DNA from 3 places in the Streptosporangium sp. NPDC048886 genome. Region 3 is predicted to be linked to each of the others. Evidence: riboswitches for the same ligand, from Rfam matches in the RefSeq annotation. Region 3 holds a riboswitch; each other region holds the start of a gene.
The links. A riboswitch is a leader RNA that binds a small molecule or an ion and turns the genes downstream of it on or off. The one in region 3 is predicted to bind cobalamin.
Positions count from the first base shown of each region.

Region 1: it holds a riboswitch for cobalamin, as region 3 does, so the genes downstream of both, cobN (cobaltochelatase subunit CobN) here and ACZ6R6_RS16140 (ribonucleoside-diphosphate reductase subunit alpha) in region 3, are expected to answer to the same signal.
Region 2: it holds a riboswitch for cobalamin, as region 3 does, so the genes downstream of both, ACZ6R6_RS41430 (DUF2975 domain-containing protein) here and ACZ6R6_RS16140 (ribonucleoside-diphosphate reductase subunit alpha) in region 3, are expected to answer to the same signal.

Region 1 covers NZ_JBVJHH010000036.1:27,823-37,246, reverse strand. Annotated here, with positions in the region: gene ACZ6R6_RS35495 (precorrin-2 C(20)-methyltransferase) at 1-1,441, opposite strand, end outside; gene ACZ6R6_RS35490 (precorrin-8X methylmutase) at 1,438-2,064, opposite strand; gene ACZ6R6_RS35485 (precorrin-3B synthase) at 2,061-3,332, opposite strand; cobalamin riboswitch at 3,416-3,604, shown strand; gene cobN (cobaltochelatase subunit CobN) at 3,719-7,342, shown strand; gene ACZ6R6_RS35475 (TetR/AcrR family transcriptional regulator) at 7,453-7,977, opposite strand; gene ACZ6R6_RS35470 (FAD-dependent monooxygenase) at 8,092-9,333, shown strand.
Region 2 covers NZ_JBVJHH010000050.1:2,041-11,464, reverse strand. Annotated here, with positions in the region: gene ACZ6R6_RS41500 (hypothetical protein) at 1-260, shown strand, start outside; gene ACZ6R6_RS41495 (lamin tail domain-containing protein) at 498-680, opposite strand; gene ACZ6R6_RS41490 (maleylpyruvate isomerase family mycothiol-dependent enzyme) at 1,169-1,834, shown strand; gene ACZ6R6_RS41485 (hypothetical protein) at 1,925-2,182, opposite strand; gene ACZ6R6_RS41480 (hypothetical protein) at 2,238-2,465, shown strand; gene ACZ6R6_RS41475 (DegT/DnrJ/EryC1/StrS family aminotransferase) at 2,725-3,399, opposite strand; gene ACZ6R6_RS41470 (TetR/AcrR family transcriptional regulator) at 3,462-3,932, shown strand; gene ACZ6R6_RS41465 (hypothetical protein) at 3,944-4,297, shown strand; gene ACZ6R6_RS41460 (hypothetical protein) at 4,494-4,805, opposite strand; gene ACZ6R6_RS41455 (hypothetical protein) at 4,802-5,062, opposite strand; partial or broken gene ACZ6R6_RS41450 (Tn3 family transposase) at 5,478-5,836, shown strand; gene ACZ6R6_RS41445 (hypothetical protein) at 5,883-6,281, opposite strand; gene ACZ6R6_RS41440 (Tn3 family transposase) at 6,440-6,697, shown strand; gene ACZ6R6_RS41435 (helix-turn-helix domain-containing protein) at 6,833-7,054, opposite strand; gene ACZ6R6_RS41430 (DUF2975 domain-containing protein) at 7,054-7,545, opposite strand; cobalamin riboswitch at 7,935-8,107, opposite strand; cobalamin riboswitch at 8,240-8,462, shown strand; gene metE (5-methyltetrahydropteroyltriglutamate--homocysteine S-methyltransferase) at 8,608-9,424, shown strand, end outside.
Region 3 covers NZ_JBVJHH010000011.1:203,158-212,581, forward strand. Annotated here, with positions in the region: gene ACZ6R6_RS16130 (mechanosensitive ion channel family protein) at 1-1,029, opposite strand, end outside; gene ACZ6R6_RS16135 (ribonucleotide-diphosphate reductase subunit beta) at 1,090-2,085, opposite strand; gene ACZ6R6_RS16140 (ribonucleoside-diphosphate reductase subunit alpha) at 2,111-4,306, opposite strand; cobalamin riboswitch at 4,506-4,704, opposite strand; gene ACZ6R6_RS16145 (Bug family tripartite tricarboxylate transporter substrate binding protein) at 4,703-5,731, opposite strand; gene glmS (glutamine--fructose-6-phosphate transaminase (isomerizing)) at 5,836-7,644, opposite strand; gene ACZ6R6_RS16155 (hypothetical protein) at 7,668-7,943, opposite strand; gene ACZ6R6_RS16160 (N-acetylmuramoyl-L-alanine amidase) at 8,098-9,424, shown strand, end outside.

The DNA of each region.
Region 1 (9,424 bases), on a different contig from region 3:
GGCAGCGCATGTCGACCATGGCCGGATCGAGGTCGGCGAGCGTGGTGACGGTCACGCTCTCCCCGGCCCCGCCGACGTCACGGCCGATGACCACGGGCGTCTGCGCCGCGCGGTGTTCCAGCAGCAGGTCCCGCGCGGCGGCCACCTGCCAGGTGCGGCTCCTGGACGCGGGGTTGTAGATCGCCAGGACCAGGTCGGCCTTCGCGGCGGCGGTGATCCGCCCGGCGACGACCTCCCATGGCTTGAGCAGGTCCGACAGTGACAGCACGCAGTAGTCGTGGCCGAGCGGCGCGCCCGCCCGGCTCGCCACCGCGTGCGCGGCGGTCAGGCCCGGCAGCACCCGCACCGGGACGTCCGCGTACCGGGGCTCGCAGGCCACCTCCAGCACCGCGCTGGCCATCGCGAACACCCCCGGGTCGCCCGAGGAGACCACGGCCACCCGGGATCCGGCCGCGGCCAGCTCCAGCGCGTGCGCGGCCCGCTCGGCCTCCACCCGGTTGTCCGTGGGGTGGCGGCGCTGGCGCGGGTTCGGCGGGACCCGGTCCAGGTAGGGGCCGTAGCCGACGAGCTCGTCGGCCACGGCCAGGGCGTCCTGCGCCTCCGGGGTCAGCCATGGCCGGCCGGCCGGGCCGAGGCCGACCACGACCACCTCGCCGGGGCCGCCGGCCGGGGCCGCGGGCTCCGCCCGCCGCACCGGCGCGGCCTGCGCCGCGTTGACCGGGCTCGGGATCAGCGCCAGCGAGAAGTACGGCACGCTGTCCGGGTCCACCTCGGCGAGCGGGGCCAGGCGCTGGCCGCCGGTGGTGGCGCGTTCCACGTACCAGGCCTCGTCGAGGCGGCCGGCCCGGGTCAGCGCGTCGCGCACCTTGGTGAAGGTCCGGCCGAGTTTGAGGACCGCCGCCGAGTCGGCGGCGGCCAGGCGCTCGGCGAGGACCTCGGCGGGGAGCGTCCCGGGCAGCACGGTCAGCGTCTCGTCCCGCTCGACCAGCGGCCGTCCGAGGACCGCGGCGGCGCCGCTCACGGAGGTCACACCGGGGACCACCTCGGTGACGTAGCGGTGGGACAGGCGCTTGTGCATGTGCATGTAGGAGCCATAGAAGAGCGGGTCGCCCTCGCACAGCACCACCACGTCACGGCCGGCGTCCAGGTGGGCGGCCAGCCGCAGCGCGCAGTCGGCGTAGAAGTCGTCGATGGCGCCCTGGTAGCCGCCGGGATGGTCGGTGGTCTCCGTGGTGAGCGGATAGACCAGCGCTTCCTCGATCTGGCCCGCGCGCAGGTACGGCGCGGCCACCGAGCGGGCGATGCTCCGGCCGTGGCGGGCGCTGTGGAAGGCGATCACGTCGGCCTCGCCGAGGAGGCGGGCGGCCTTGACGGTCACCAGCTCCGGATCTCCGGGTCCGAGTCCCACACCCCAGAGCCGTCCGGTCACCATGTCGTTCATTCGTCCTCACTCGCGATCGCGTTGACCGCGGCCGCGGTCATCGCACTCCCACCCCGGCGGCCGTGCACGACCAGGTGTTCCAGACCCGCCGGATGCTCGGCGAGGGCCAGCTTCGACTCTGCGGCGCCGATGAAGCCGACCGGGATCCCGAGCACGGCGGCCGGCCGGCCGGCGCCCTCCTCGACCATCTCCAGCAGCCGGAACAGCGCGGTCGGCGCGTTCCCGACGGCGACCACGGAGCCCTCCAGCCGGTCGCGCCACAGCTCCAGCGCGGCGGCGCTGCGGGTGGTGCCCAGCCGTGCGGCGAGCTCCGGCACGCCCGGCTCGCCCAGCGTGCAGATCACCTCGTTGCCGGCGGGCAGGCGGCGGCGGGTCACCCCGGAGGCGACCATCATCGCGTCGCACAGCACCGGCGCGCCCGCGCGCAGGGCCGCGCGCGCCGAGGCCACGACGCCGGGCGACCAGCCGAGGTCGGCGACCAGGTCGACCATCCCGCAGGCGTGGATCATCCGGACCGCCACCTGGGCGACGTCCGGAGGCAGGCCGCTCAGATCCGTCTCGGCGCGGATGGTGGCGAAGGAGCGGCGGTAGATCTCCGCGCCGTCGCGGACGTAGTCGGTCACGATCCCCCTCTGGCGGCCGTCACCGCGGCCGTGGTCTCTTCGATGTCCGCACAGTTCAGGCTCCGGCCGTCGAGGTCCACGCGGTAGCCGTCGCCGGTGGCGACCACGTCCGCGACCCGCCCCCGGGGGCGACCGCAGCGCCTGTCGCAGCCCGCCCAGTGCACGGGGAGCGTACCGGTGCGCGGCCGGTCCGCCGCACGGGGGGCGACCGTCCCCGGCGTCCCGGCGGCCCCGTCCCCGGCGGGCACGGTGGCGTGGGCCGCGTCGGCCTGCACGTCGGCCAGGGACTTGGCGCAGCCGGGACGGCCGGTGCAGGCCGTCACGCCGATCCACGGGGAGCCGGGGTCGGTGACCAGGCCGGCCTCCGCCAGCCGGGCGAGTGCCCGGGGGAGGTCCACGCGGGCCAGACCGGGCAGGACCACGCCCCGCCACGGCGTCAGCCGTACCCCGTCGGCGCAGGCCAGGCCGGCCAGGAGCTCCGCCTGGGCGGAGGACAGCCGGCCCAGCGGCACCGCGACGCCCAGGGCCACCCGTCCGCCGGGCTGCCGGACGGCTCCCACCGGTCCCCCCGCCACGGCCGGCGGCGGGGTCCGGAGGCGTCCGGCGGGCGGGCGGAGCCGTACCGGGCCGGCCGCTCCGGTCTCCAGGGCGGCGCGGACCCGGGCCGCGACCGGCTCGGCGCCGCCGGGCAGCTCGCCGATCCGCCAGGCGTGCACGCCCCGGGCGGCGAGCTCGGCCAGGAACGCCTCGGCCGCGGCGAGCAGGGCGGTGACCGCCGAGGTCACCGGCACGCGCAGGCCGCTGTCGGCGCCCGCGAGGACGAGGGCGGCCTCCTCCGGGCCGGTCGGCAGCATCCCGGCGTCGGGGCCGAGCCAGGCCACGTCCCCCCGGCCGTCGTCGAGGGCGAACAGGAACCGTCCCGGCAGGCCGGCCAGGCCGGGCCGGGCGCACAGCCGCAGGTCCAGCTCGGAGACCAGCGGGCCGACGTCGAGGGTCCCCTCCGCGTCGCAGCCGGTCAGCGGGGAGGCCAGGATGTTGCGGATCCGTTCGTGGGTGGGCGAGGGCAGCAGGCCGGCCTCCGCCATGCGCGCCGCGAATCCGTCCCCCTCGCCGAGCCCGCGCACCTGGACGTTCGCACGGGAGGTCAGCTCGATGACGCCGGTCCCGTGGACGGCCGCCGCGCCGGCGAGTCCGCGCAGCTGGGAGGCCGTCAGCCGGCCGCCGGGGACACGGATCCGCGCCAGGCCGCCGTCGGCCGCGGCATGCACCTGAAGCGCCCCGGGACATGCGTCGAGTCGCGATCGTCCGGAAAAGTCGCCAATGACCACGGAGAGGATGTTAAGCCAGTTTCTTGCAATGAACGGGGCTGCCGTAGTCTGATCGTTGGCGACGGCAAGGGAGGAAGCCGGTGTGAATCCGGCGCGGTCCCGCCACTGTGACCGGGGAGCGAACCCCACTCAGGCCACTGTCCGGAGACGGACGGGAAGGCCGGGGGGAGCGTCGATCCGGGAGCCAGGAGACTCCAGCCGTCGTAGCCGACGACGACCCGGGGCGAGGACCCCGAGGGAGGAAGCCCTGTGCGCTTTTCGCCGTTCCCGGGCCACCCCGTGGCCCCGCCGAGCCGTACCATGCCGCCTCCGCGGGGGTGTGGCGCGTGATCCTCCTGCTCTCGACCTCCGACACCGACCTGCTCAGCGCCCGCGCGAGCGGCGCCGGCTACCGGCTGGGCAACCCCGCCCGGCTCGCCGCGGCGGACCTGCCGCCCCTTCTCGACGGCGCCGACCTGGTGGTGGTCCGGCTGCTCGGCGGCCGCCGCGCCTGGGAGGAGGGCCTGGACGCCCTGCTCGCCGGGCCCCGGCCCGTCGTCGTGCTCGGCGGCGAGCAGGCGCCCGACGCCGAGCTGATGGAGCTGTCCACGGTTCCCGGCGGGGTCTGCGCCGAGGCGCACGCCTACCTCGCCCACGGCGGCCCGGCCAACCTCACCGAGCTCCACCGGTTCCTGTCCGACACCCTGCTGCTGACCGGGCACGGGTTCGCCGCACCCGCCCCCACCCCCGGCTGGGGGGTGCTGGAGCGCGTGGCCCGCCGCGAGGACGGGCCGGTCATCGGCGTGCTCTACTACCGGGCCCACCACGTCGCCGGGAACACCGCGTTCGTGGAGACCCTCTGCTCGGCGGTCGAGGACGCGGGAGGCCGGGCGCTGCCCGTCTACTGCGCCTCGCTGCGCAGCGCGGAGCCCGGCCTGCTGGAGGTCCTGGGCACGGTGGACGCCTTGGTGGTGACCGTGCTCGCGGCCGGCGGCACCCGCCCGGCCACCGCGTCGGCCGGCGGCGACGACGAGGCCTGGGACGTCGGCGCGCTCGCCGGGCTGGACGTGCCGATCCTGCAGGGCCTGTGCCTGACGAGCAGCCGGTCCACCTGGGAGGACAGCGACGACGGCCTGTCCCCGCTCGACGCGGCGACCCAGGTCGCGATCCCCGAGTTCGACGGCCGGATCATCACGGTGCCCTTCTCCTTCAAGGAGATCGACGACGACGGGCTGACCGTCTACGTCGCCGACCCGGAGCGGGCCTCCCGGGTGGCCGGCATCGCGGTACGGCACGCCGCGCTCCGGCACATCCCGGCCGGTCAGCGGCGGATCGTGCTGATGCTGTCGGCCTACCCCACCAAGCACTCCCGGATCGGCAACGCCGTCGGCCTGGACACCCCGGCGAGCCTGGTGCGGCTGCTGGCGGTGATGCGCGAGCGGGGCTACGACATCGGCGCCGAGGGCGAGCTGCCGGGCGTGACCGAGCAGGACGGCGACGCGCTGATCCACGCGCTGATCGCGGCCGGCGGGCAGGACCCCGACTGGCTCACCGAGGAGCGGCTCGCCGGCAACCCGGTGCGCATCGCGGCGGGCCGGTACGCCGAGTGGTACGGCACGCTCCCGGCGGACCTGCGCGCCGGGATGGAGGAGCACTGGGGGCCCGCGCCGGGCGAGCTGTTCGTGGACAGCTCGCACGACCCGGACGGCGAGATCGTGCTGGCCGCGCTGCGCGCCGGGAACGTCGTGGTCATGGTGCAGCCGCCGCGCGGCTTCGGCGAGAACCCCATCGCGATCTACCACGACCCCGACCTGCCGCCCAGCCACCACTACCTGGCGGCCTACCGGTGGCTGGCCGACGGCTTCGGCGCGCACGCCGTGGTGCACGTGGGCAAGCACGGCAACCTGGAGTGGCTGCCCGGCAAGTCGGCCGGGCTGTCGGCCTCCTGCGGCCCCGACGCCGCGCTCGGCGACCTGCCGCTGATCTATCCCTTCCTGGTCAACGACCCCGGCGAGGGCACCCAGGCCAAGCGCCGCGCTCACGCCACCCTGGTCGACCACCTCGTCCCGCCGATGGCCCGCGCCGACACCTACGGTGACATGGCCCGGCTGGAGCAGCTTCTCGACGAGCACGCCTCCATCGCCGCGATGGACCCGGCGAAGCTCCCCGCGATCCGCGCCCAGATCTGGACCCTGATCCAGGCCGCCCGGCTCGACCACGACCTGGGCATCGAGGACCGCCCGCACGACGCCGAGTTCGACGACTTCCTGCTGCACGTCGACGGCTGGCTGTGCGAGGTCAAGGACGTCCAGATCCGCGACGGCCTCCACGTGCTGGGCGCCGCCCCGGAGGGGGGGACCCGCGTCGACCTGGTGCTCGCGATGCTCCGGGCCCGCCAGATGTGGGCGGGCGCGCAGGCCCTGCCCGGGCTCCGCGAGGCGCTGGGCCTGACCGAGGACGGCACGGCCGGCCGGATCGGCACGGACGGAGCCGAGACCCTCGCCCGGGCGCTGGTCGAGGCCATGGAGGAGCGGGCCTGGGACCCGGCCGCCGCCGCCGAGGCGACCGCCGCCGTCCTGGGCACGGCCCCTTCCCCGGCTCAGGCCCCCGCGGCCGACCCCGGGCTGGTGGAGCGGATCCTGCGGTTCGCGGCCGCCGAGGTCGTGCCCCGGCTGGCGCGGACCACCGACGAGATCGACGCGATCCTGCACGCCCTCGACGGCGGCTACGTCCCGGCGGGGCCGAGCGGGTCGCCGCTGCGCGGGCTGATCAACGTGCTCCCCACCGGCCGGAACTTCTACTCGGTCGACCCCAAGGCGGTGCCGAGCAGGCTCGCCTGGGAGACCGGGCAGGCGATGGCCGACTCCCTCCTGGAGCGCTACCGGGCCGACACCGGCGACTGGCCGCGCTCGGTCGGGCTGTCGGTGTGGGGGACCAGCGCCATGCGCACCGCCGGGGACGACGTGGCCGAGGTGCTGGCCCTGCTCGGCGTGCGGCCGGTGTGGGACGAGGCGTCCCGGCGGGTCACCGGGCTGGAGGCGATCCCCGCGGCGGAGCTCGGCCGTCCGCGCGTGGACGTCACGGTCCGGATCAGCGGCTTCTTCCGGGACGCGTTCCCGCACGTGGTGGCCCTGCTGGACGACGCGGTGCGGCTGGCCGCCGGGCTGGAGGAGCCCGCGGAGCTCAACTACGTCCGGGCGCACGTGCTGGCCGACCGGGAGGTCCACGGCGACGAGCGCAGGGCCACCATGCGGATCTTCGGGTCCCGGCCCGGGGCCTACGGCGCGGGGCTGCTGCCGCTCATCGACAGCCGTAACTGGCGCGACGACGCCGATCTGGCCGAGGTCTACGCGGTGTGGGGCGGCTTCGCCTACGGCCGGGGCGTCGACGGGGTGCCGGCCAGGCAGGACATGGAGGCGGCCTACCGGCGGATCGCGGTGGCGGCCAAGAACGTCGACACCCGCGAGCACGACATCGCCGACTCCGACGACTACTTCCAGTATCACGGCGGCATGATCGCCACCGTCCGCGCCCTGACCGGGAAGGCGCCGGCCGCCTACATCGGCGACAGCACCCGCCCGGACGCGGTCCGCACCCGGAGCCTGTCGGAGGAGACCTCCAGGATCTTCCGCGCCCGGGTCGTCAACCCCCGCTGGCTGGCCGCCATGCGCAGGCACGGCTACAAGGGAGCCTTCGAACTCGCCGCCACCGTCGACTACCTGTTCGGCTACGACGCCACCACCGGCGTGGTCGCCGACTGGATGTACGACAAGCTGGCCGCGACCTACGTGCTGGACCAGGAGAACCAGGACTTCCTGGCCACGTCCAACCCGTGGGCGCTGCACGGCATCGCCGAGCGCCTGCTGGAGGCGGCGGAGCGGGACATGTGGGAGCACCCCGACCCCGACGTCCTGCGCGGCCTCCAGGAGGTCTACCTCAAGTCCGAGGGAGATCTGGAGGACGGCGCCTGATCCCGCGGGGGCGGCTCTCCGGCCGCTCCCGCCCGCCGGTGACGCGTCCGGGCCGCTCGCGAGGAGTGGTCCGCGCGGCCGGAGGCCGGCGGCCGTACCCTCCGTGGTTCTCAGATGGCGAGGACGGTCAGCGCGGCCTCCACGGCGGCGGCCTTGACCTCGTCGAACGGAAGGTCGGCGTGTTCCACCACGCAGTCCGACATGCCGCCGAGCGCCACGGTCGCGTGGATCTGCGCGACCGTGGAGGGGGCGGGGCCGAGCAGGAGCGTGGTCAGCCGCTTGCGCCACTCCCACATCCGGTCCATCAGGTTGAGCTCGACCAGCGTGGCGGGCGCGTGCAGGACCACCACGATCACCTCTCGGTGCCGCCAGACGAGGTCGAAGTAGTCTTCGAGCAGCCGCCGCCCGTCTCCGGGCCCGCGCTCGGCCACGAACCTCTCCAGGTCGTCGATGAGCGGCTGGATGATGCTTCTGACCAGGTCTTCCCTTGACTCGAAGTGATAGTAGAGGGCCGGTTTGGTGATGCCGAGCCGGTCGGAGATCTGCTTCAGGCTGGTGTTCTGCACGCCCTGCTCCAGGAAGAGCTCGCGAGCCACCGCCTGGATGCGCGTCTTGGTGTCCGAAGGCCTCGCCATGGGTCCAAGCGTAGCGCTTACCTATCGTTAAGTAAGCCCTTGCGTCCAGCCGCGACCCGTGCTTACCTATCGTTAAGTAAGTAATTTACCTTCCGTTAAGTAAGGGAGTGGCGTATGCGTATCCTCATCTCCGGCGCCAGTGTCGCCGGTCCCGTCCTGGCCTACTGGCTCAACAGCTACGGCTGCGCCGTCACCGTGGTGGAGCGGGCCCCTGCGCTGCGCAAGGCGGGCGGGCACGCGGTCGACCTGTTCCGCCCGGCGATGGACATCATCGACAAGATGGGCCTGATCAAGCCGGTCCAGGCCAGGAGGACCGGCACCGAGTGGCTCTCGTTCCGCGCGGAGAACGGCGACCGCCTGCACGAACTGGAAGTCGGCAAGCTGATGAGCATCGTGTCCGACCGGCACGTCGAGATCATGCGGGACGACCTGGGCGAGATCCTCTACGACGCCACCCGGCACGACGTGGAATACCTCTTCGGCGATTCCATCGCCGCCCTGGCCGAGACCGCCGACGGTGTCGACGTCACCTTCGAGCGGGGGCCCGCCCGCAGGTTCGACCTGGTGATCGGGGCCGACGGACTGCACTCCAACGTCCGGCGCCTGGTCTTCGGCGAGGAGTCGCGCTTCTCCACCTGGATCGGCGCCTACCTGGCGGTCATGTCGATCCCCAACTACCTGGGCCTGCGCGACCGCATGGACGGGATCACGGGCGTGAACAGGATGGTGGGCGTGTACGGCGGAGCGCACATGGACGACGCCCGCGCGGTCTTCATGTTCCGCCCCGACGCCGAGCTCGACTACCACCACCGGGACGTCGACCGGCAGAAGGAGCTGCTGCGCCGGCACTTCTCCGGGCTGGGCTGGGAGGTGCCCCGCCTGCTGGGCGAGGAGCTGGAGCGCGCCTCGACGTTCTACTTCGACTCGATCACCCAACTGCGCATGGACACCTGGTCCCGGGGACGGGTGAGCCTGGTCGGCGACGCCGGCTACTGCCCGGGCCCCGCGGTCGGCGGCAGCGCCAGCCTGGCCGTCGTGGGCGCCTACGTCCTGGCCGGCGAGCTGGCCGAGGCCCGCGGCGACCACACGCGGGCGTTCCCGGCCTACGAGCGGGAGATCGGCGACTACGTACGGCGCAGCCGTACCTTCGCCGTCGGCGCCGCCAAACGGCTCGTCCCCGACACCCGCCTGGGCCTGTGGGGCCTGATCCAGGGGGTGCGACTGGTCAACCGCGTCCCCACGCCGATCGCCCGCACCCTGGCCGGTCTCGGCGGCAGGGGCGTGCGGCTGCACGACGAGATCGAGGTGAAGGACTATCCGCGGGGGTCCGTCGTGAGGACGGACGTCACAGGGTGACCTCCGTCCTCGTGGCGGGCCGGGCGGTGCGGCCGCGGCTCGGCGTCCTCGCGACCACCGCTCTTGGCCGGCGGTCGCAGAACCCGGAACC
Region 2 (9,424 bases), on a different contig from region 3:
CGCTCATTAGGCCGACGATCTCCTGGCGGCTGTGGACCGACGCCGCGGGCCTGCCCAAGCGGCTGTTGACCAACGAGCATGTGACCGGCAAGTACAAGACCGCGACGATCGAGAGGATTGATACCCGTTACACCGATTGGGGGATGCCGATCGTGGTCGTTCCTCCGCCGGCCGATGAGGTGATCGACTACGAGGACCTGGAGGATCCCTTCGATCTGTTCAAGCCTGAGCCGAAGGAGCTCGTCAACGCGTTGCGGTAATGGGCCGGCGCCCCGCTGATCTTCGGACCGGCGGGGCGTTTCTGCATGTCAGGGTTGGGTCTACTCGCAGTTGATCCAGTCGACCCGGGTCGAGCTGTAGGAGCAGGAGTCGACGAGCCGCGCGGAGGCGTTGCGGATGGAGGCGGTGTCCTTGTCGTTGTTCCAGACGTAGGCTCGCCGGCCCCAGTAGGCGGTGCTCGTGCCTGACTGGCCCTGGCCGGTGCGGATGGTGAGCTTCTAGCCGGCGCCGAGGATCTGGTCGTCGCCGAAGCTGTACTGATAGCCGGTCTTGTCACGCAGCGTCCATCCGGCCAGGTCGATCGCGGCGCGGGTGGTGTTCTTGATCACGACGTACTCGCCGTTGAGGCTGGCGTTGCTGCGCAGGTCCGAGCCGGGCGAGTCGTAGTAGACCTTCACGATTTGGACCGCCGGAACGGGGGTTATCTAGGGTTGTAGGACCATTCCAGCAGGTCAGAGGATGATGATCTCTTCTTTCGCATAGGCCAAGTTGGCCGAACTCAGCCCGGACCCAAGAAGAACCAGGCCGATGGTTATCTAGGGTTGTCAAACGAATTTGCTGGTCAGCGACACGAAGGTCGTTAAGGCGTGTCAGGCAAGTAGACCCCTGCCTGCGCGCCGCCGGCTGCTCATCGAGAAGGGTGATCAGACGGCTGATGCAGGTCGAGGCGGAACGTCCGGGGATGATGTGTGGGTCCCCTCGTTGGTGTGGCCAGCGGTCCGGTGCCGCTGCGCGCTCGGGGGGAGTCGGCGTCGCCGATGTCGGCGGATTGGCTAGAAGCGTCGCTCATGAGCGATGATTTCGCCCCCTGGCGGAAGTCTTCACCTTCGACCGTACTTACCGACCTGATGCAAGGACTCCTGTGACTGACGAGAAAAGGTTGTCTGACATGACCGATCCGGCGCCGAAAGCGCGGGGCGGTCGCGTGGCTGACCTCTGGCCGCTGGTGCATGCCGAGCGAGCGGCCCTGGTGGGCGACCTGGTGGATCTGACCGACGAGCAGTGGGCGATGCCGTCGCTGTGTGCCGGGTTGACGGTGCGCGAGGTGCTGGCGCACCTCACCGCAGGGGCGAGCCTGAACGGTGTGCGGTGGCTGGCGGGTGTGATCCGTTGCCGGTTCGACTTCGACAAGCAGGTCGCCATGCGGCTGGCCGAGCAGCTGGGCGCGACCGCGGCCGAGACGCATGACAGGTTCCGCCGCGTCATCACGAGCACCACCAAGCCGCCTCTCCCGGTCATCGCGATGCTGGGTGAGACGATCGTGCATGCCGAGGACATCCGGCGACCGCTGGGCATTCGCTTTGACTACCCGATCGAGACCCTCACCCGGGTAGCCGAGTACTACCGGGGCTCGGACCTGGTCGTCGCCGCCAAGAGACGGATCGTCGGCCTGCGACTCGTCGCCACCGACGGCCCTTTCAGCACGGGATTCGGCCCGCTGGTGTCCGGCACCACCCTGGCACTAGTGATGGCCACGACCGGACGCTCGGTGTACTGCGATGAACTTGACGGCGACGGCGTCGAAATCCTGCGCGATCGGCGCAACATGACATGACCGGAGGCTCGAAGCCAGCGCAGCCGGTTGTCCCGTTGCCTCAAGACCGGTGCCCGTTGCGGACACAACGGGCGCACCGCAGGTCATCGATCAGACCAGGAGTCCCAAGTTTTCGGGCGCTTCCCAAGCCGCCAGATGCCGGTCAGGGTCGGTTTCCTCCTGCGCGCACTGGTTGATCAGGTCGGCAAGGACTTGCCGGTCCTGTGCGGGGAGGTCCTGCAGGAGGGCGATCACCGGCTCCAGGACCTCTGTCGTGACCCTAGGCGTGATGGCGTCGTCGTCGCCGGGGACCGGCCTGACGACGATTCCCGTGAGCGCTTTGGCGAGGGTGCGTTCGAGCGTGGTCATGACCGGGGACTCCTGGCCGGTCGTTGGGGCTGTGGTGCGTCCGCAGGATGGCTGCATGGCGCGGAGGCAGTCCTGGTCAGCCTGCTGCCGGCTCGGTGAGCCGGGCCTCCAGGTCGGCGATCGTCCGGGGGAGCAGGCTGGTGTGCTCGCGCCGGGCCGCCTGCGGGCCGACCGCGCCGCCGCACCCGGCCTGCGCGACCGCACCGGCATCGGCTCGTCCACCAGCCACCGCATCATCGCCATCGGCTGCGCCAGGCTCGGGCCGGCCCAGTCCAGCCCATGACCTCGGCAGTACGACAAGTACAAGGCGATCCGGCCCGCGTATGTCTTCTCGGTGTTGAACACCCGGCCCGCCCCGCGCAGCCCCGCCAGGTACGCGCACGCCTCGACATGCAACTCGAGGTCCTCGTCGACCACCACCCACGACACCGACTCATCGGCGGCCACCGCTCGTTCAGCCCGGTAGTGCCGCTCGGCCGCACCTGACCTGCCCAACATGCCGTACGGACCCTCAGATACTGTGCGTCAAGTAGCCGCCCACACTACTTGAAGTACTTGTCGCACGACTGAGAGTCACCAAAGATAAGGGCCGCCGCCTGGGCAGGTACGGCGGGGGCGAGCACGACGGCAGCGGCGAGAACAGCAGCCTGGACCAGGGGGAGACGCACCGGTGTCCTCCAGCGGGTGAGCAATGAGATGCCTGTGAGACTGCTGATCTCGGGTGCGGGTTGGCCGGTGGGCCCGATTCGGTTGGGGCTCCAGGAGGTGAGCGGTCCAGCCGGGCTGCACGTTCGGATGTGCCGTCTGCGCGGCCAGCGGCCCTCCAGCGGGTCGAGCGCGGCTGCGGCGTCCATCCGGCCTTGGAGATCGTCGGAGGCGAAGACCGGCAGGTCTTGGCTGACCAGTTCGATCGTCATGCTGGGCGGGGTGTCGGCGTCAGGCCGCAGCCGGTAGTTGCGGCCCAGACGGCTGCCCGCGGGCATCCCGGGCGCGTCGATGGCCCAGTGGGTGCGATAAGCCGCCGCGCGGGCGGCGATGACCGGGTTGTCGGTGAGAAGGTAGCCGCCCTCACCGGCGGCGTAGATCTTGCCGTCCTTGAGGCTGAAGCAGCCCACCTCCCCGAAGGTCCCGGCCAGCCGCCCGCGGTGACGACTGCCCTGAGCCTGGCAGGCGTCCTCGATCAGGCTCAGGTTCAACTGCCGGGCCAGCGCAGCCAGCTCACAGAGTTCAGGAATGATTGTTCTTGACTGATTGTTCCTAAACTCGATATGGTCCTGCCATGGGTCGACCGCGAGGATTTGACGAGGCCATGGTGGTCCAGATGGCCGCGGAGCTGTTCGCCAGCCGCTCCTACGACGGCATCTCCATCGACGAGCTTGTCGCTCATCTGGGAGTGCACCGCAACAGTCTCTACAAAACGTTCGGTAGCAAGCGCGGCCTCTACCTGGCCGCGCTGCGCTGGTCGCTGGAGCATCACCTCGCGCCGATGATCGAGCAGATCACCCGGGCCGGCGAGCCGGAGAGGGCGGTGCGGAGCGCGCTGGAGGCGCCGGGCCTGGATCTGCTGTTGATGGCCACGGCCGAACGAGCGCCAGAAGATGCCGAGGTGGCCAAGGAGGTCGGTGGCGCGATCACTGCCCTCGACCACGCCGCCGCATCATCCCTTGGCCTCGACGCGCCCGCGGCCGTCCGGTTCACCGCGCAACTGTTGGGCCTTCGGCTACGGGCCAGGGCGAGCAACCTCTCCTAAGGAGTTCAGGCATGGCACAGGTGCACATCGAAGAAGGTTCCCTCATTGTGGAGATCGAAGGACTGGACAAGCTCTGGGCACTGAAGAGCCGCCTGGTCATTCCGCTGGCCAACGTCCGCGGCGCCACGGCGGATCCGGGTGTGGTCACCGAGCCGAAGGGCATACGCGCGCCGGGGGCGCACATCCCCGGTGTTATCACGGCGGGCACCTTCCACATGGATGGCGAAAGAGTGTTTTGGGACATCCGTGACGCGAGCCGGGCGGTGGTGATCGAACTGGCCGACGAGCAGTACGCGCGCCTGGTCATCGGCGTGGAGAACCCGCGCGCCACCGTAGCGCTGATCGAGTCGTCACTGGCCGCGTAGCCGTAGTCGAAGTCGCCGCGACAGCACGGTTGAACGTCACAGATCCCTGAAGGGAGCCTGCGGATCGTCCCGATCCGCAGGCTCCCTTCAGACGGTCTTGCCCCGAGTGTGTTCCGCCTCGCGTCGGATCAGGTAGTGCACGTGCTCGGCGCGGGCGTCGTAACGCCACCGGTAATCGGCGCCGCGGGAGCCGCGGTCAACCCGCGCAGCCGAAGATGGTGGAGATCATCCCGCGCACCGCGGCGAGCTGAGCCTCCGGCAGATCGCCCACCTTGCCCTTTAGCCGTACGGCCGCCACGGTGGATATCCGATCGATCATCGCGGCCTGGCCGTCGCCGACGTCGATCACGAACGCGGTCAGCGCGTGCGCCATGTCGGCGAGCTCGACATGTGCGGTGAGCACGTTGTCCCCGTACAGCGTGTGGTAGAAGTCGCCCGAGACGATCAGCCGAACCTCTTCGCGGTCGCCGAGCTGGACCGACCACAACTCCCCGAATCGGTGACTCACGTGGCCTCGCCCGTGCGGCGTTCGTCGACGGCCCGCATGGTGTCCTCGGCGAGAATGCGATCGTCGGCTTCTTGCCCGGCGACCGCGCCGGCGCCGTACACCGCGGCGCGGGCGGCGGTGCTATGGGTGGCGGCGATCTCGCGGAGGGCGCCGCGCTCCAGGACGGTGGAGACGCTGAGCCCGTGCTCCTCGGCGTGCTTGCGTACCGCCTCCAGGATCCACGGGGCGATGCTGACGGACGTTCTTCCCTTAGCCATGGTTCGTATGCTCCGCGCCGGTGTGTTAATAGTGCTACCACTTGTAATACGTGGGCTCATACTCCATTCCATTTTCAGGGGTCCCGGTAGTACTGGCCGTAAATCCAACGAAAGGACAGTGAGGCCCGATGAGCGGCCTCACCCTCGAGGAGCACCCTGAGGAGCACATGGTGCGCAGCCGCGCTAGGGCGGCCATCTTCAATTCGGCCTCCTGCTCCCGAACGTGTCCCTAGCCCCAAAGTAAGCCGATCCGCGCAGGTCAGCCGACTTCCGAGAAGATCATGTTCTCGGAAGCGGAGACAGTCACGACTTCTGAGAAAACGCACGGCTGAGAAGCAAACCCCAGCTCGGCGCCTCCGCGAACAGGGCCGCGTCGCTAGTTGGCGGCTGAGGCCACCTTCGGGAGGAGGACGCCGTGCAGGAATCCCGCCACAAGCTCGCTAGGGATGTGTGCCACGGCAAGCGCGGCACCATCCACCAGGCGTACCGCGACGGGATGGAGGACCAGCTCGGCGCGCTCGGCCTGGTCCTCAACGCCATCGTGCTCTGGACCACGAAGTACATCGACGCCGCTGTCGCCCAGCTCCAGGCGGAGGGCCACGAGATCCGAGAGGAGGACATCGCCCGGCTCTCCCCGCTCAAGCACAAGAACCTGAACCTGCTCGGCCGCTACAACTTCACCGCCTCCACCCCGGCGGTCGGCGCCTGCGCCCGCTGCGCGACCCGGACGCGCCAGAGCTGGACGAGGACGACGACGGGGACGGCCCGGACTAGTCGTGGCCGACCAGGGCGGTGGTGAGTTTGCGGGCCCTCGCCTTGGTCAGCCGCTTCGCGGCCGTCGCCCACCGCTGCCGGGGGCCCGAGGGGCGATGTCGCTGCCCTTGATCACCTTGGCGAACTCCGCGTCGAACCGCTCCGTGCCGACCTTCTCCGCGAGCGTGGTCAGGTACTTCACCTGCGTGTCCGTGGCCGGGTCGGTCTTCGGCTGTTTCCGCCGCTCATGCGCAGGGGCGGAGATCTGCTTGTAGTGCTCCTTGCGGGCCGCTTCCGACTCCGGGCTGCGGCAGGTGATGTGCACGGACTCGTACCAGGTCTGGGCGTCAGGCTTGCCGGTCACCGCTTCCCACAGCGTGTCCGCGGTCAGCTTCTCCTCGTCCACGCCCTCGGTCAGGCCGGGGCCGACGGGTCCGTAGTAGCCGGTCCTGCCCCGGGGGATCACTGTGAACCCGGCCGGGATAGCGTGGGCTTCGAACCTCGACCGCCGCCCATACGGTGGCCTTCAGGTCGTGGAGAACTGGAACTCGGCGAACACCGTGCTGCACTACGGCAAGGACGGCACGCTGACCAGCCCGGACAAGGAGCACGCAGAGGACCTCGATGCTCGCGCTCCACCTTCTCCAGTCCAGCCTGGTCCACATCAACACCCTGCTGCTTCAGCGCGTTCTGGCGAAGAAGCTCTCGGACGAGGACCGGCGCGGGCTGACCGCGCTCTTCTGGTCGAACATCAACTCGTACGGCACGTTCCGGCTGGAGATGGACAAGCGGCTCGACTTCGCCCTGCCCACCGTGCCCCATCCCCGGACACCGGCCAGCGCTGCCGGCCAACCGGCAACGGAGTCCCGCTATGCCCGCTAACAGGGGTGCTGGTAAGAACCGAGTCGCGCGCCCCAAACGCGCGGCATCGTCGCAGGTGACTGCACGTGACCGGGATCCCGACCGAGATCCACAGGCCGGTGGTGCCAGGCGTTTTCACGCCCGCTCTGGGGCACGTCATCCGCCCGCGGCGTCCTCCGCCTCCCAGCGCAGCAGGTCGCCCGGCTGGCACTTGAGTACCTCGCAGAGCGCGGCGAGCGTCGCGAAGCGCACCGCCTTAGCCCGGCCATTCTTGAGTACCGCCAGGTTGGCGGGCGTGATCCCTACGCGGTCCGCGAGGTCGCCCACGGACATCTTCCGTCTGGCCAGCATCACGTCGATGTCGACGACGATCGGCATCAGATCACCTCGTCCAACTCGGCCTGCATCTGCGCCGCTTCGATGTCGCGCGCGACGGCCTGGGCGAGCAGCATCCGCAGCACGAGCACGATGAGCGCGACCCCCAGGATGGCCAGGCCGACCCCGCCCATGATGACGGTGACGCCCGGGTCGGCCCGCTGGTCCGGCGCGTTGAGGGCCGTGACTGCGAACCACAGGAGGGCAGCCGCCACGATCGCGCCGATCACGGCGTCCACGTACCGGAAGGCGGCGTGGGAGAACACGGTTCCGCGCCGCACCATCGTCACCAGCCGCCATACGCTGACCAGGGCGACCTGGACCGACACCATGCCCAGGATCGTGATCACGCGCAGCGGGGTCAGCGGGAGCGACCCGTCCTCCGGGTCGCTCCCGCTGGCCAACACCCACACCATCAATGCCTGTACGGACACGGTGCCGGCGAGCACCACCACGAGCACGGCGCGAAGCGCACGCACTGCCAGCTTTCCCATGACCCATCCTTCCATCGAGTTACGATGAAAATCTATCGAATCTCGATAGGTGAAACAAGGGCTGAGCCAGACCGCCTAGCCCTCCGGGGCCCCGGTAGCAATGGGGAATTTCCAACGGGTATCCAGCTCAGAGCCCCAATTGAGAGCATTGAGAGCCTGGAAGACGGGCCGCCGACCTGGATATCCGTTGTTTCCTGCACCGTTGCTACCGATGTTCCTCAGACCCCTGACCGGCGACGATGCCGCGCGTTTGGGGCGCGTGACTCGGTTCTTACCAGCACCCCAAGACGCAGCAGGGCCGTCAGCGCGGAGGATCTTCCGACGCGGGGACGTTTCCGGGCTCGCGAGCGCGTACCGATGCCATGCGCGTTCGCTCCATCCTCGTGGACAACACGGATCAACCCGCGGCCGGTATCCTGACTCCCGGATCAGCGCGCGCCATCCGGCCTTCCCGGCTTTCGCCAGTGGCTGTCGATGTCGCGATGACGCACTTCCCGGTCACAGTGGCGGGACCGCGCTGGATTCACACCAGCTTCCCTGCACCGCGGGCCTTGCCCACGAACATATAGTTGGACGTCCTAGTAAGTCCAGAGCGGCACCCGCCATCGGGCCCAGAACGATCACCCGGCCCGTACGGCGCGGAGTCCCTGTCGCCCGAGAGGGACCGAACAGCGCTTAGGCTGGAGCCGCAGTCGGTTCGCCCTGTCCTCCAGGCAGGCGCGTCGTAAGAGGGAACCCGGTGCGGCAATGCTCGCCTGCTTGGCTCGCGAGCCCGCCAATTCCGGGACTGCCCCGCAGCGGTGAGTGGGAACGACCGCCGTCAAACGCACTGGGTCCGAACAGCCGGACCGGGGAAGCGACGGCCAGTAGATGCCCGGGTGAGAACCCGGGCGTGCCCGCGAGTCCGAAGACCTGCCACTGCCCGCGCGCGCGGTGACTTCGGTGACCTCGAGGGCGGGTCGGCGGCACGAGCGGGCACTGGATCAAGATGCCCGCCGGTCAGCTGTTCCTTCGCGCCCGTGAGAGCACCGGGGTCCTCCATGACTCGCGAAGGAGAGTTTCGTGGCTGAGACTTCCGCCACCCCCGCATCACTGGCCACCGTCCACGGCTATCCACGCCAGGGACCGGACCGCGAGCTGAAGAAGGCGGTCGAGGGCTACTGGGCGGGCCGCGTCACCGCCGACGAGCTGCACGACACCGCGGCCCAGCTGCGCCGCGACAACTGGCGCCACCTGACCGCCTCCGGCGTGCACGAGGTCCCCACCGGCGACTTCTCACTGTATGACCACGTCCTGGACACCACCGTCATGGTCGGCGCCATCCCCGAGCGTCACCGGGCCGCCGTGGAGGCCGACGCCCTGGACGGCTACTTCGCCATGGCACGCGGCACACAGGACGTCGCTCCGCTGGAGATGACCAAGTGGTTCGACACCAACTACCACTACCTGGTGCCGGAACTGGGGCCGGACACCGTCTTCACCGCCGATCCGGCCAAGCAGGTCGGCGAGCTGCGCGAGGCTCTCGCACAGGGGCACAACCCGCGTTCCGTGCTGGTCGGCCCGGTGACGTACCTGCTGCTGGCCAAGCCCGCGCCCGGCGTGGACCCCGGCTTCGACCCGATCACCCTGCTGGACCGGCTGCTGCCGGTCTACGTGCAGCTGCTCGCCGCCCTGCGCGCGGCGGGCGCCGAGTGGGTACAGCTGGACGAGCCCGCCCTGGTGCAGGACCGCGACCGGGCCGTGCTGAACGCCGCGGCCCGCGCCTACCGGGAGCTCGGCTCCCTGGCCCACCGGCCGAAGATCCTGGTCGCCAGTTACTTCGACCGGCTGGGAGAGGCGCTGCCGATCCTGGCCGAGGCGCCGATCGAGGGGCTGGGCC
Region 3 (9,424 bases):
CAGCGGCTCGCGCTGCTCCACCACCCGGAAGCGGGGCATCGACTCGGGGTATTTCTCCCGGACGAACTTCACCATGTGCTCGCGGATGTCGCACTTGAGGTCCCAGGCGCTGGGCGAGTCGGCGGCGCTCATCAGGGCGCGCAGCTCCAGCAGCCCGCCGGGGAGGGTGTCGACGACCTGGAGGACCCAGTCCTTCTGGTCCCAGAGCGGGTGCTCGCGCAGGGCGCGGTAGAGCTCGGCGCGCAGCTCCTCCACCGGGACCGACCAGTCCAGACGGAGGATCACCGCGCCGATCACCCGGCTGCCGTGCCGGGTCCAGTTCTCGAACGGGTTGGTCGTGAAGTAGGAGACCGGCAGCACCAGCCTGCGCTCGTCCCACAGACGCAGCACCACGTAGGTGAGGGTGAGCTCCTCGATCCGGCCCCACTCGTCCTCGACCACGACGACGTCGTCCAGCCGGAGCGCGTCGCTGAAGGCCAGTTGCAGCCCGGCGAGCAGGTTGCCCAGGGTGGACTGGGCCGCGACGCCGACGACCACGCCGGCGATGCCGGCCGAGGCCAGCAGTCCGGCGCCGAGCGCGCGCACCTGCGGGAAGGTGAAGAGCATCGCGCCCATCGCCAGCACGACCACCACCGCCGTGGCCACCCGGCGGACCAGGGTGATCTGGGTGCGGATCCGGCGGGCCCGCCGGTTGCGCTCGCCCTGGACGACGACCAGGCGCTCCAGGACCACGTCGGTGACCGCGTAGGCGGCCTGGATGACCAGCCAGGTGACGCATCCGATCATGGCCAGGCTGAGCAGCTGGTCGATCACTCCGCCGACCTGCCCCTCGGCCATGCTCGGCCGGTAGAGCGTGTTGGCGGTCACCACGACCGCCGTGGCGAACCCGGGCCAGGTGCAGCGGCGCACGAGCGGAGCGGCGAGAACCCACTTCTCCCCGATCAACCTCCATCTCAGTGCCCGCCGCACCATCTCCACACACGCGGCGGCGGCCAGCATGGAACCGAGCAGGATGATCCATCTGGACACTGACGGCGTCCCCCCTTGTCGTCCGTTACCAGACGGCGTGCCCGGGGATCCATCGTGTAATCAGAACGCCTCGTCGAAAGTCACATTCCCCTCAACGGCTACCTGATAGGCAGAGACACGCCGTTCGAAGAAGTTGGCCAACTCCTGCACGTCCTGCAACTCCATGAACGCGAACGGGTTGGCGGTGCCGTACCGGACGGGGAGCCGGAGCCGGACCAGGCGCTGGTCGGCCACGTACTCCAGGTACTGCCGCATCTGGTCCACGCCCATCCCGGACAGACCGTCGCCGCACAGGTCGGCCGCGAAGGCGAGCTCGGCCTCCACCGCCTCCTCGATCATCTGGGTGACCTGCGCGCCGAGCTTGTCGTCGAACAGCTCCGGCTCCTCGGCCCGCACGGTGTCCACCACGCTGAAGGCGAACTCCATGTGCATGGACTCGTCGCGGAAGACCCAGTTCGTCCCGGTGGCCAGGCCGCTCAGCAGGCCCCTGGAGCGGAACCAGTAGACGTAGGCGAAGGCGCCGTAGAAGAACAGCCCCTCGATGCACGCGGCGAAGCAGATCAGATTGAGCAGGAACGCCCGCCGGTCGTCCTGCGACTCCAGTCTGTTGAGCCCGCCGAGCGAGTCGATCCACCGGAAGCAGAACTCGGCCTTGTCCCGGATCGAGGGGATGTGCTCGACCGCGGCGAAGGCCTTGACCCGCTCGTCGTGGTCGGGCAGGTAGGTGTCCAGCAGGGTCAGGTAGAACTGGACGTGCACCGCCTCCTCGAAGAGCTGCCTGCTGAGATACAGGCGCGCCTCGGGCGCGTTGACGTGCTGGTAGAGGTTGAGCACCAGGTTGTTGGCCACGATCGAGTCGCCGGTGGCGAAGAACGCGACGAGGCGGTTGATCAGGTGGCGCTCCTCCGGCGTCATCTTCGCCAGGTCCGCCAGGTCGGAGTTGAGGTCCACCTCCTCGACGGTCCAGGTGTTGCGGATCGCGGCCCGGTAGCGCTCGTAGAACTCCGGGTAGCGCATGGGCCGCAGGGTGAGGTCCATGCCAGGGTCGAGCAGCATCAGCAAGTGCCTTTCGGGGAGGTGGCTACTGGCAGGCTTCGCAGTACTCGGGGTTCTCCAGCGAGCACGCGACGGCCTCCGGGTCGGGCGCGACCTGGGCCACGGTGGTCTGCGCGATCCGGGTCGCCGGCCGGGAGCGCAGGTAGTAGGTGGTCTTGAGGCCGGACTTCCACGCGTAGGCGTACATCGAGGAGAGCTTGCCGATGGTCGGCGTGGCCATGAACAGGTTCAGCGACTGCGACTGGTCGATGTACGGCGTGCGCGCCGCGGCCAGGTCGATCAGCGCCTTCTGCGGCAGCTCCCAGGCGGTCCGGTAGAGCGCCTTGAGGTCTTCGGGCATGCCGGGGACGTCCTGGACGGAGCCGTCGGCCCGCTTGATCGCGTCCCGGATCTGCGGGGTCCACCGGCCCCGGGCCTGCAGGTCACGGACCAGATAGCGGTTGACCTGGAGGAACTCTCCCGACAGGGTCTCGCGCTTGAAGACGTTGGAGACCTGGGGCTCGATGCACTCGTAGCAGCCGGCGATGGAGGCGATGGTGGCCGTGGGCGCGATCGCGATCATCAACGAGTTGCGGAGGCCGGTCTCGGCGATCCGCTCCCTGAGGCGCGTCCACTCCGGCGAGCCGCCGGCCCCGTAGTGGTCGGGGTGGAGCACGCCGCCGGCGGCCCTGGTCTCGTCGTAGGAGGGGTGGCGGCCCCGCTCGACGGCCAGGTCCGCGGAGGTGCCGTAGGCGGCCAGCGCGATCTCCTCGGAGATGCGGGTGGACAGCTCCAGCGCCTGCGGGGAGTCGAACGGCAGCCGCAGCGCGAAGAACACATCCGCCAGGCCCATCACGCCCAGACCGATCGGCCGCCACTTCCGGTTGGCCGCCTCGGCCTCCGGGGTCGGGTAGAAGCCCAGGTCGATGGTCCGGTCCAGGAACCGCACGGCGGTGCGGACGGTCCGGCGCAGCCGTGGCCAGTCGACGTCCTGGCCGTCCAGGTGGGCGGCGAGGTTGATCGAGCCCAGGTTGCAGACGGCCGTCTCGGCGTCGTTGGTGACCTCCAGGATCTCGGTGCAGAGGTTCGACAGGTGGATGACGTTCTCGGGGCGGGCCGTCTGGTTGGAGGTCCGGTTGGCGGCGTCCTTGAAGGTCATCCAGCCGTTGCCGGTCTGGGCGAGGGTGCGCATCATCCGGCCGTACAGGGAGCGGGCCGGGATCTGCTTGACGGAGCGGCCCTCGGCCTCGGCGGCCCGGTAGGCCTCGTCGAAGGCGGCGCCGTACAGGTCGGTGAGGTGCGGGACCTCCTTGGGGTCGAACAGCGACCACACACCGTCGGCCTCGACCCGGCGCATGAACTCGTCGGGGATCCAGTTGGCCAGGTTCAGGTTGTGCGTGCGGCGGGCCTCCTCGCCGGTGTTGTCGCGCAGTTCGAGGAACTCCTCGATGTCGGCGTGCCAGGTCTCCAGGTAGACGCAGGCCGCGCCCTTGCGGCGGCCGCCCTGGTTGACCGCGGCGACGCTGGAGTCCAGCGTGCGCAGCCACGGCACGATGCCGTTGGAGTGGCCGTTGGTGCCCCGGATCAGCGAGCCCCGCGAACGGACCCGGGTCCAGGAGATGCCGATCCCGCCGGCGTACTTCGACAGCCGCGCGACCTGCCCGTAGCGCTCGTAGATCGCCTCCAGCTCGTCCCGGGGCGAGTCGAGCAGGAAGCAGGACGACAGCTGGGGCCTGCGCGAGCCGGAGTTGAACAGGGTGGGCGAGCTCGGCAGGTAGGACAGGGTGGACATGAGCGCGTAGAGCTCGGCGGCCTCCTCCACCGTCTCCGACAGGCCGCAGGCCACCCGGAGGAAGAAGTGCTGCGGGCGCTCCAGGACCTTGCGGGTCTGCGGGTGGCGCAGCAGGTAGCGGTCGTAGACCGTGCGCAGCCCGAAGTATTCGAACCGGCCGTCGGCCGCCCCGTCCACCAGCGCGTCCAGCGCCACGGCGTTGGAGGCCACGAAGGCGGCCAGCCCGTCCTGGATCAGCCCGGCCGCGTGGGTCGCGGCGACGGACTCGGAGAAGGTCCGGACGCTGTGCCCGGCGGCCTCCTCGGCGATCAGCTCCGCCAGCAGCCCGGCGGCGATCTTGGAGTTCTCCGGGTCGGCGATCACCCGGGCGGCGGCCTCCTCGATGGCCAGCCGGCGGTCGACCGGGCCGTTGCCGGTCTCCTTGGCGACGTCGACCAAGGTCTGTGTCACGTGCTACCCCTCGCGCGCTCGAATTCCCCGTACGGCTCTCGCCGGAAGGGCGCACGCGCCAGAGAACGGCCCCGGGCACGCCGGACCGCCTCATCGCGTGGGCCCTCCCTCGAGGCCCTGAACGATCTCCGTGGTCGGGTCCGCCTCACCCGGCACGCTCCGGGCCGCTCCACGCGTCCCTCGGTGCCCGGCTCGGCTCCCTCTCCACACGTCGCCGGCAGGTCTTCGGACTCACGGGCGTCTGGCACATGCCTACCGGCCGTCGCTTCCCGGGCAGGTGCGCCCAGTGCTCCATGACGGCTTTCGTTCCCGTTCACCGCTGCGGGGCAGTCCCGGAATCTCACCGGGTTCCCTCTTGCCTCACCCCAGAGGGGCGAACCAGCAACGAGCAGGATCCTACATGTAGTGCTGCCGGACGCAACTACCCCAACAGCTTGTGCCGATGGTGCTCAGCAGTCCGAGCTCGTCGAGCACTTCCCGGGTCCGGCGCGTCTCCGTGACGAGCCACTGGCGGAAGTCGTCCCCGCTCAGATAGACCCGGTTCCAGCCGTTGGCCGCGCAGATCGCCCGCCAGCGGGACGAGGCGTCGACGCGGTCGCACAGGGCGACGGCCACGTCCCTGTCGTCGGAGCTCATGCCGCGGGGGCCGAGCACGCCGCACCAGTCGGTGTACTCCAGCCGGACGTCCAGCTCCATCAGCGTCGGGGCGTCGATCCCGTCGATCCGCTCGGCGGAGGAGACCACCAGCGGCCGCAGCCGGCCCTCGGCGATCTCGGGCACGAAGGAGCGGGCGGAGCCCAGCAGCGCGGCCACCCTGCCGTCGTGGAGGGCGTGCACGCCCTCGGCCCCGCTGGAGTAGCCGGCGTAGTCCAGCAGCCGGGTGTCCACCCCCAGGCACTTGCCGATCATGCCGTAGAGCACGTGGTCGGAGCCGCCCTCCATCCGGCCGCCCACCGTCAGCCCGGCCGGGTCGCGGCGGAGCACCGCGGCGAGGTCCTCGAAGGTGCGCAGGCGGGAGTTCTCCGGGACGACCAGGGCCGCCCAGTCGCCGACCAGGCGGGCCAGGGGGGTGGTGGACTCCACCACGGAGGCGGTGTTGGCGATCTCCGCCCCGGCCACCATCGGCATCCCGGTGAGCAGCAGCCTGCCCTCGTGCGCGAACGGGTCGTGGGCGGCGGCGAAGGCCCCCAGCGCGGCGGCGCCCAGGCTGCCCGGATAGTTGCCCACCTCGACCTTCCGCGCCAGCCCGTCGTCGGTCAGTACCGCGGCCAGCGCGCGGGCGGCCCGGTCCCAGCCCTGCCCGCGGGCGGCGGGCGCGATGACGGTCAGCCGTCCCGCCAGCGGCAGGCGGCGGTCCGCCGCCCTGCCGCAGCCGCCGGCGACCATGACCCCCAGGGCGAGCGCGAAGAACCGCCTACGGTACATAAGCGCCCCTTCCCTCCAGACCCCCCAATACTTCAGGTTACAGACACGTCACTTTGTGTCACACATTGGGGGGCCTTACTGCCATCAGGCAGTTCCGAGGGGGTTCACTCCACCGTGACGCTCTTGGCCAGGTTGCGAGGCTTGTCCACATCCCGCTCCAGCGCCACGGCCGCGTGGTAGGCCAGGAGCTGGAGCGGGATCGACAGCAGGATCGGGTCCAGCTCCGTCTCGTTCCTGGGCACCACGACGCAGTCGTCGGCCAGCTTGGGGTCGGCCGTACGGTGACCGACCATGAGCACCCGGCCGCCGCGCGCGCGGATCTCGCCGAGCGTGGTGAGGTTCTTGTCCAGCAGCTCGTCGTCGGGGACGATCGCCACGGTCGGCATCTCCGGGCCGATCAGGGCCAGCGGCCCGTGCTTGAGCTCGCTGGCCGGGTAGGCCTCGGCGTGCACGTAGGAGATCTCCTTGAGCTTCTGCGCGCCCTCGCGGGCCACCGGGTAGCCCCGGACCCGGCCGACGAACATCATGCTCGGCGAGTCGGCGTACTTGCGCGCCAGCTCCTTGATCTGCGGCTCCAGCGCGAGGATCTCCTTGATCTGGCCGGGCAGCCGGCGCAGGCCCTCGCAGATGCGGCGGCCGTCGGCCGGGGACAGGTCGCGCACCCGGCCCAGGTGGAGCGCCAGCAGCGCGAAGGCCACCGCGGTCGAGGTGAACGCCTTGGTGCTGGCCACCGAGACCTCGGGGCCGGCGTGCAGGTAGACGCCGCCGTCACACTCGCGGGCGATGGCGCTGCCGACGGTGTTGACGATGCCGAGCACCCGGCCGCCCTTGCGCTTGAGCTCCTGGACGGCGGCGAGGGTGTCGTAGGTCTCCCCCGACTGGCTGATCGCCACATACAGGGTGTCGGGCTCCACGACCGGGCTGCGGTAGCGGAACTCGCTGGCCGGCTCGGCGTCGGCCGGGATCCGCGCCAGCTCCTCGATGAGCTGGGCGCCGATCTGGCCCGAGTAGTAGGCGGAGCCACAGCCGATGATCTTCACCCGGCGGAACGACCGGGTCTCGCGCGCGTCCATGTTGAGGCCGCCCAGGTGGGCGATGTGGAAGCGGTCGTCCAGCCGTCCGCGCAGCGTCCGGGCCACGGTGTCGGGCTGCTCGGAGATCTCCTTGAGCAGGTAGTGCTCGTAGCCGCCGGTGTCGTAGTGCCCGGCCTCCCAGTCGACGGTCAGCGGCTCCTTGGCCGTCTCGCGCGCGTCACTGGCGAAGGTGTGGAAGCCGTCGGCCTTCAGCACCGCCAGCTCCCCGTCCTCCAGGTGGACCACCTGGCGGGTGTAGCGGACCAGCGCGGCCACGTCGGAGGCGGCGAACATCTCCTTCTCGCCGATGCCCAGCACGATCGGGCTGCCGTTGCGGGCCACCACCACCTCGCCGGGCCGCTGGGCGTCGATCACCGCGATGCCGTAGGTGCCGACGATCCGCTTGAGCGCCAGCCGGACCGCCTCCTCCAGCGAGTCGGTCTCCCCGACGGTCCGGGCGATCAGGTGCGCCAGCACCTCGGTGTCGGTCTCGGACAGGAAGACCACACCGTCGGCCTCCAGCTTGGCCCGCAGCTCGTCGGCGTTCTCGATGATGCCGTTGTGCACCACCGCGACGCGCTCGTCGGTGGACAGGTGGGGGTGGGCGTTGACGTCGCTGGGCGCGCCGTGGGTGGCCCAGCGGGTGTGCCCGATGCCCAGGGTGCCCTTGAACCGCGCCGGCACGGCCGCCGCCAGGTCGGCCACCCGGCCCTTGACCTTGCGCATCTTCAGACCCTTGTTGGAGACCACCACGCCGGCCGAGTCGTAGCCCCGGTACTCAAGGCGCTGCAGGCCCTCCAGCAGGATCGGCGCCGCGTCCTTTGGTCCGACGTAAGCCACGATTCCGCACATTTGACCGATCCTTACCCGTAGACGATCCGGCGCAGCTGGCGCAGGGAGAGTTCAGGTGCCGCGACACGGCGGGAGGTGATCTCGGCGGCGATCCGGGGGAAGATCTCGTCGTTGACCAGCCCTTTGGCCTTGAGCTCGCCGTGGCGCCGCCGGACGAAGTCCTCGACGGGCTCGGAGAAGTAGGCCAGCACGTCCGCCACCACCCGCGCCGCCTCCCCGGGACCGAGCGCGCTCGTCCGGGTCAGGTGGGTAATCAGATCCTCATGCGGATGCCATGCCGTGGACACAGAGCAGGACCATACGCAGCATCGACGCCCTTCACCAAGTTTTCTGCCCGATTTCGGGCAAGGATCGTCCCGGACGACCTAAAGCAGCCCCGATCGCGAGACAGTCGGTAACCTCGAATAACTCTTCGTAGTCATGCGGTCGGGAGGAATCACTATGCGCCGTCTGCCGGGGATCACCGTCGTCGCCACCCTCACCGCACTGGCCCCGGCCGCCGCAACGCCCGCGCCCGGCGGCGCCCCGCCCCTCGTGCGGACTCCGCCCGCCGTAACTCCGGCGCCCGCCGCCGAGGAGCCGGCCCCGGCCGGGCAGGATCAGGAGGGCAGGCAGGCGGCCTTCGCCCGGGCGGCCCGGACCTACGGGGTGCCGGAGAGCGTGCTGCTCGCGGTCTCCTACCTGGAGTCCCGCTGGGACGCCAACCACGGGCTGCCCAGCGTCTCGGCCGGCTACGGTCCCATGCACCTGGTCGACGTCCGGGCCGATCCGGGGCGCCGCGGCCACCGCGGGCAGGACCCGCGCGGCGACGAGAGCCGCCCCCACCCGCCCGCGGCCCTCCCGGCCACCGCCGCGGTCCCGCCCCCGGACACCCTGCGCCGGGCGGCGGAGCTGACCGGGATCGCCCCCGCCCGGCTGCGCCGGGACCCGGCGGCCAACATCCAGGGCGGCGCGGCGCTGCTGGCCGACCTCCAGCGGCGGGCCGGCGGACCGGCGGGCGCCGACCCGGCGGACTGGTACGGCGCGGTGGCCCGCTACCCGGGGACGGCGGACGCCGGGGCGGCACGCTTCTTCGCCGACGAGGTCTACGCGACGATCCGCGCCGGCGCGGCCCGCGTGACCGACGACGGCGAGCGGATGATCCTGCCCGCCGTCCCGGGCCTGTCCCCGTGGCGGCCGCCCGCCCCGGCCGGGCTGCGCCGCGCGTCGGCGCCCGCGCCCGACTGCCCGCCCACCGTCTCCTGCGAATGGATGCCGGCCGCCTACCAGCGGCTCAGGAAAGGCGGCTACGGCAACCACGACCGCTACGACGGCCCCCGCCGGATCGACTACATCGTCATCCACGACGGGGAGACCAGCTACGACGCCATAACCCGGCTGACCAAGGACCCCACCTACCTGAGCTGGCACTTCACCCTGCGCTCCGGCGACGGCCACATCGCCCAGCACCTGCGGGCCGCCGACATCGGCTGGCACGCGGGCAACTGGTACGTCAACACCCGCTCCATCGGCCTGGAGCACGAGGGCTACCTGGCCAAGGGCGCCTGGTACACCGAGGCGATGTATCTCGCCTCGGCCAAGCTGGTCGCCCACCTCGCGCGCGAATACGGCGTGCCCCTGGACCGCGCGCACATCATCGGCCACGACAACGTGCCGGGCACCACCCCGGCGACCGTGCGCGGCATGCACCAGGACCCCGGCCCCTACTGGGACTGGGGCCACTACTTCGAGCTGCTCGGCAGCCCGCTGACCGGCTCCGCCGACCCCG